Regions from separate parts of the Bacillus sp. mrc49 genome, predicted to be linked through region 2. Evidence: a T-box and tRNA genes for the amino acid it is inferred to sense, from the RefSeq annotation. Region 2 holds a T-box; the other holds one or more tRNA genes.
What was found. The T-box of region 2 lies ahead of leuS (leucine--tRNA ligase). A T-box ahead of a tRNA ligase gene usually reads a tRNA of that ligase, here a tRNA-Leu.
Positions count from the first base shown of each region.

Region 1 (3,375 bases), on a different contig from region 2:
ACAACAGCAGTTTCAAGACCGCCTTATTTTCGAGATTGAGAACGCTCTGCTTTTTCCACGTACTTTGCCTATAAGTGAACAATATCCAGAAAACATTTTAACAAGTATCCGCCGGTTGGTTTCATCAAGCTATGGAATGTTGGCAATCAACTTTCGTCGATTTCTCGTTGAGGTTACCGATACTAATGTAGGGCAGCCTTCATCATCCCCTCCGTTCTGGGAAGGCTCAACTTTTTTACAAATTGAACCCTCGATGGCTTTTCAATTTGGACTGCCCATATTATTAGTAAGGGAAGATAATACTGACCAAAATATCGGAATTTGGGCAGGGGGAATCACTCCACTCAACACATTCATCGTTTGGGATTCTGAAAATGAATCTGTTGAGGAATTCTTTAGTAGTGTTCAATGGAGAGAAGCCTTTGCCAATTGGTGTGCAGAGGTAAGGAACGGATATTATAATCAGACAGAACCTAAATTCAAATACAGATGTTAGTACACAGGGGAAATTTGATTGAAGTTCTCTTCTTCTAAGCATCGGTATCATAATGAATATGTATATTTCAACACTAAATCAGCTCTGCCGATTGCCTCCAGTCGAGCTGACTTTTTAGTGCGAAGACATCTTGTGACGAAGACTGCCACAAAAGAACGTTTACCTGCGTGCTGCTCTTATAAGACAAAAGTTAACTCAAAATATCCAAACTTATAGGCCATTCCTTAAGGATTGAACTATTTTAGATTGTGCTCCTTTCTTTTATAGCAATAGATATAATAAAAATACAGTCTGTTAGGGGTAAAACGGTAAAACTAGGATACCAGCAGGAACAAAAAGCTTACAAGACATATATAATCCTAACCGCCTGAAAAATAGTGAACTTATCCGATCGATACAACAGCCTCTTCAAAGGAAAGACTCAGACAAATGAATGACAGCTGCAAGAACCTGATCATGCATAGTAGCTAATAGTGCTCCCTCTGGAGAGCAACTTAATTTAAAAATCGGCTTTTATATAGTTGATGTCCTTAAGTCATTTCAACTGATCTTATTTTTGACATTCATCTCCAATTCACCTTTGATTGCAATAACGAATATCAAAATTGGCCATTCCTCCCGCCTCGGAAACGTATGGCAGGACTGTCACCTTCCATTCGTTTTTTAATTATCACAACATAGAAGGAACGTTCTCTTAGTATTTGTAGAGTAACAAAAAAGGCCCTACACAATTAAGTGTAAGGCCTTCTTCCAACAGCACTCCTGGCTGTTTCATGATACCGGTGGCCGGGGTCGAACCGGCACTCCAGAGGAACACGATTTTGAGTCGTGCGCGTCTGCCAATTCCGCCACACCGGCATGATTGTTGGAGTTTACAATAGTTTTAGTCAATGCTAATTATGTAATTGTCCATACGATTAATAAATACCCTTTAATTAAAATAATATACTATTATATATTTGTCAATTAATAAATTAACTCTTTTAAAAAAAGACACTCCTGAATAGGTCCTACCACGATTGCTATATTGGATTATTATTATTATTTTCGCCACTTAATTTTATTATAGTTCCAGCCTTAAGCTAGTTAAATGACCTTCTTCCTCAAAAAATCTATCGCCCACGTTTACCTTATATGCATAAGTAATCTACGAACGGTCATCAATACCAATAATATAAACCTCTACATCTTTAACAGCTAAAATATCGCCTGAGGTTACCACATCATCATTTGTTGAAGTGATAGCGATTTTTTCATTACGGAAAAACATTCTAGGTTCTGCGTTTCTCCCATCAATTCTTGGCCGTATCTCTACTTTAAATAAATCAGTTTGTTCAGGCACTTAATCAACGTATATGCCAAACCTTTAGTCTCACTAATTTGGTATACCACCGCTTGTTACATAATACTTTGCAAGTGTATCTCTAAAAGCATGTATGGATGTTTTACCGACTCCTCTACGCTTATTATAACGAGCAGTAGCTTGTTTACACGATTAGCATTCTGCTTTAGTCGGTTAAACACAAAAAAGTCAATGCTTAGAGACAATCTCAGCATTGACTTATAAGGGTTTAACCCTTTAGATGATACCGGTGGCCGGGGTCGAACCGGCACTCCAGAGGAACACGATTTTGAGTCGTGCGCGTCTGCCAATTCCGCCACACCGGCATGATTGTTGGAGGCGGCAACCGGAATCGAACCGGTGGTAAAGGTTTTGCAGACCTCTGCCTTACCGCTTGGCTATGCCGCCAACGTTTTGGAGCGAAAGACGGGATTCGAACCCGCGACCCCAACCTTGGCAAGGTTGTATTCTACCACTGAACTACTTTCGCATATGGCTGGGCTAGAAGGGATCGAACCTTCGCATGACGGAATCAAAATCCGTTGCCTTACCGCTTGGCTATAGCCCATTAACGTTGTTTTCATTATAGCACATTTTAAAGAAAAATGGGGCGACTGATGGGAATCGAACCCACGAATGCCTGAACCACAATCAGGTGCGTTAACCACTTCGCCACAACCGCCATGATAAGATTGAAATTGGCAGGGGTAGTAGGACTCGAACCCACACTGGAGGTTTTGGAGACCTCTGTTCTACCTTTAAACTATACCCCTAAAGAGATGGTGGAGGGGGGCAGATTCGAACTGCCGAACCCTAAGGAGCGGATTTACAGTCCGCCGCGTTTAGCCACTTCGCTACCCCTCCGCATATGGATGAAACATGGTGCCGGCAAGAGGACTTGAACCCCCAACCTACTGATTACAAGTCAGTTGCTCTACCAGTTGAGCTACACCGGCACTACTATGGTGGCTCAGGACGGAATCGAACCGCCGACACAAGGATTTTCAGTCCTTTGCTCTACCGACTGAGCTACTGAGCCAAACTTTAAAAATGGCGGTCCCGACGGGAATCGAACCCGCGATCTCCTGCGTGACAGGCAGGCATGTTAACCGCTACACCACGGGACCATAGATTGCGGGGACAGGATTTGAACCTGCGACCTTCGGGTTATGAGCCCGACGAGCTACCGGACTGCTCCACCCCGCGACGGTAATAATGTTTCTATTCAAGAATCAAGTTTTCGTGTGAATTGTTTCTGTGGAATGATGACCAACCACTACCTGAAACAACCTGACCTTATGTAAAAATGGTGGAGGATGACGGGATCGAACCGCCGACCCTCTGCTTGTAAGGCAGATGCTCTCCCAGCTGAGCTAATCCTCCAATATGTTGCCGAAATGGTGACCCGTACGGGATTCGAACCCGTGTTACCGCCGTGAAAGGGCGGTGTCTTAACCGCTTGACCAACGGGCCAGGTATAAATGGCGGAGAGCAAGGGATTTGAACCCTTGAGACAGGGTTACCCGTCTACACGATT
Region 1 covers NZ_PHNG01000754.1:9,608-12,982, forward strand. The annotation lists gene CVN76_RS22305 (hypothetical protein) at 1-496, shown strand, start outside; tRNA gene CVN76_RS22310 (tRNA-Leu) at 1,274-1,354, opposite strand; gene CVN76_RS31185 (hypothetical protein) at 1,644-1,838, opposite strand; tRNA gene CVN76_RS22315 (tRNA-Leu) at 2,084-2,164, opposite strand; tRNA gene CVN76_RS22320 (tRNA-Cys) at 2,173-2,246, opposite strand; tRNA gene CVN76_RS22325 (tRNA-Gly) at 2,254-2,328, opposite strand; tRNA gene CVN76_RS22330 (tRNA-Gln) at 2,332-2,406, opposite strand; tRNA gene CVN76_RS22335 (tRNA-His) at 2,445-2,520, opposite strand; tRNA gene CVN76_RS22340 (tRNA-Trp) at 2,538-2,611, opposite strand; tRNA gene CVN76_RS22345 (tRNA-Tyr) at 2,619-2,702, opposite strand; tRNA gene CVN76_RS22350 (tRNA-Thr) at 2,719-2,794, opposite strand; tRNA gene CVN76_RS22355 (tRNA-Phe) at 2,802-2,877, opposite strand; tRNA gene CVN76_RS22360 (tRNA-Asp) at 2,890-2,965, opposite strand; tRNA gene CVN76_RS22365 (tRNA-Met) at 2,971-3,044, opposite strand; tRNA gene CVN76_RS22370 (tRNA-Val) at 3,146-3,221, opposite strand; tRNA gene CVN76_RS22375 (tRNA-Glu) at 3,237-3,311, opposite strand; tRNA gene CVN76_RS22380 (tRNA-Ser) at 3,321-3,375, opposite strand, start outside.
Region 1: it encodes a tRNA-Leu, which carries the amino acid that the T-box ahead of leuS (leucine--tRNA ligase) is inferred to sense. The anticodon was not compared.

Region 2 (3,375 bases):
TCGTTTTCGGTAAAATCAACGGAAGTTCCTCTTCCTCCAGTGCAGACATCGTCCCATCTTCCCAATGGATGATCGGGATCGGTTCACCCCAGTAACGCTGACGGCTGAATAACCAGTCGCGAAGACGGTAGGTAATTTTCTTCGTACCGATTTCTTTTTCTTCCAGCCATTTGATCATGGCTGAAATGCCTTCCTCTTTATTCAACCCATCAAGGAATTCCGAATTCACATGAAGGCCATCGCCTGTATACGCTTCACTCGTGACATCCCCGCCAGCGACGACTTCCTTGATCGGCAAGTCAAACTTGACAGCAAATTCATAATCACGTTCATCATGGGCAGGAACGGCCATGATCGCACCCGTTCCGTAACTGATCAGCACATAATCGGCAATCCAGATCGGCATTTTTTCGCCGTTTACCGGGTTAATCGCATAAGCCCCCGTGAAAACGCCTGATTTATCTTTTGCCAAGTCGGTTCTTTCCAAATCGCTTTTATGCTTCACTTCATCCAAATAAGCCTCAACTGCATCTCTTTGTTCAGCTGTCGTAATTTTATCGACAAAGTGATGTTCCGGGGCCAATACGGCATAAGTTGCTCCGAATAACGTATCAGGACGGGTCGTGAACACCGTGAAGGTATCATCAAAGCCGTCGATATGGAAAGTAACTTCCGCTCCCTCGGAACGCCCAATCCAGTTACGCTGCATATCCTTGATGTTCTCCGGCCAATCCACATCATTCAAGTCGTCGATCAAGCGGTCTGCATAAGCCGTGATACGAAGCATCCATTGCTTCATCGGACGGCGCTCGACAGGATGGCCTCCCCGCTCACTCTTACCATCGATGACTTCTTCGTTCGCCAAGACCGTGCCAAGTGCTGGACACCAGTTAACGGCCACTTCATCAATATAAGCCAACCCTTTTTCATATAACTTCAAGAAAATCCATTGCGTCCATTTGTAATAGTCAGGATCCGTCGTATTGATTTCACGATCCCAGTCATAAGAAAAACCAAGTGCCTTGATTTGGCGACGGAACGTGTTGATGTTGTGCTCCGTGAATTCAGCCGGGTCATTTCCCGTATCGATCGCATATTGCTCTGCCGGAAGTCCAAAGGCATCCCAGCCGATCGGATGCAGGACATTATATCCTTGGGCCCGCTTCATCCTGGCTAAAATATCGCTTGCCGTGTAACCTTCCGGGTGTCCTACATGAAGACCTGCCCCTGAAGGATATGGGAACATATCAAGGGCGTAGAATTTGCGTTTACCGCTTTCTTCGCCCGTCTTGAATGTCTTGTTGCCCTCCCAGTATTGCTGCCATTTCGTTTCTATGCTTCTATGGTCAAAACTCATTTGATTTCCTCCTTATTCCGTATAAAAAACAATAAAAAACCCCTCATCCCAAAATAGGGACGAGAGGATTATGTATATCTTCCCGCGGTACCACCCACATTGGCGATAGCTAAAATCCGCCCAGCTTAAACATCCGTAACGTGGATTGGTTCGTCAGGCATTACTTTTCACCTTCACACCTGAAACTCCAAGGCGAGTTCACAATCATCCCAGGTTGACTTGCACCACCCGTCAACTCTCTTTGCTGGAATAAAATCGCTACTGTTCCTCATCATAGTCTTTATGAGAATATTGGATTTTATTTCATTCTAGTCAATTTCACCGATAATTGCAATAGCCGTACATAAACATTATCGACAGGTTTTTCATTATATATGCGAATTCCGAAAAAATCGTGCAAAAAGGGAGCCATGAAATCACGGCTCCCTGTTCTTAATGTCGAAGTACGATCATTTCATTTTTCAATTCGTTCAGTTGCTGCTCCATCCTTGCAAGCATATCCCGTTGTTGGGCATTGGAGCTGGCATACAAGCGTTCCAAATCCGTCAACGCCTCTTCGATATACCTTTGTGAGTTCTGGAATTGTTCATCATCATAATGCTCTTGCCGTGAAGCCTCGTTAAACTCATACTCTGCAAAATGGAGAGCTCCTTCACATTGCTCTAAAAAATGATCGACGGATTGTCTGGTTGCCATTTCAAACCCTCTCCTTCGCGTCCCATTTGGATGATTTGTAATCATCTTGATTAGTTTGAACAAAAAACGAGAGGATTATCAGCGTTATTTATCAAATCATCCTTTATCCCAAAACTTCTCACCTTGATCCGATATGAAGCGCTCGATCCATTCGGCAAAGCCCATTTGCAGTTTCTCGCCTTCTTCAAAATCATCAAGATGGCCCTTCACCATTATATAATCCGTATCCCCCTCGGCTACGGCTCTCCCGTCAATGACGATATTATCTTGATAGATGCAGGCTACCTTAAAGCAGCCTTCAAAGGGGAGTTCATATGTGTAATTCATGATATCATCGAGGCTGTATATATCATTTTCCCCGCCTGATTCCCGTGTTTCGAATAATTTGCAGCCATTCGTTATTTTCAAAAACTCTTTATAATCTTCGGGCAGATGCAATCCGGTTTTCTTTTCAAAGGAATGAATTTCCTCATCCGAAGCAGGTGAATTGAAGGTACAAGAGGCTTGGTATATAAACCCATCTTCCTTTGCTTCGAATACCTGATTATTTTCGGCTAATCGCTTTTTCATATGATTAATCGCTTCTTCAACTTGACCGGTCATGTCCATCAGCTCCCGATTGGATATAGTCTTTCACTTGATTTTGTCGAATTAGCAGCCAAAAGTTCAGCCCTCAAGTATACATTATACGCTTATTTTTCAAAAAAAGACCTAGCTGCCAGAATGTTGTATAATATATGGTGCGCTTCATTTATACCAAGGAGGTTGCTGATTTGAATCAAGCAAACCCGTTTATATATGCAACGGATAACAAACGATATCATACATGGAATTACCACTTGAGAAATCATTTTGGACATAAGGTTTTTAAAGTTGCCCTGGACGGCGGCTTTGACTGCCCGAACCGTGACGGCACCGTCGCACATGGAGGCTGTACCTTCTGCAGTGCTTCAGGCTCGGGCGACTTTGCCGGCAGCCGCGTTGAGCCGCTCGACGTCCAGTTCAAAAAAATCAGCGAACGGATGCACCATAAATGGAAAGATGGAAAGTATATGGCCTATTTCCAGGCGTTCACGAATACGCATGCACCAGTCGATGTCCTTCGCGAAAAATATGAACAGGTATTGACCCAGGAAGGTGTGGTCGGGCTCTCGATAGCGACACGCCCCGACTGTCTGCCGGATGATGTGGTCGAGTATTTGGCAGAATTGAACGAGCGCACTTACCTATGGGTGGAGCTCGGTCTTCAGACGGTTCATGAAAAGACCGCGACGATGATCAACCGCGCCCATGACTTCGACTGCTATAAAGAAGGTGTCGAT
Region 2 covers NZ_PHNG01000478.1:10,122-13,496, reverse strand. The annotation lists gene leuS (leucine--tRNA ligase) at 1-1,357, opposite strand, end outside; T-box leader at 1,410-1,641, opposite strand; gene CVN76_RS04205 (DUF2524 family protein) at 1,790-2,053, opposite strand; gene CVN76_RS04200 (SMI1/KNR4 family protein) at 2,150-2,656, opposite strand; gene CVN76_RS04195 (TIGR01212 family radical SAM protein) at 2,827-3,375, shown strand, end outside.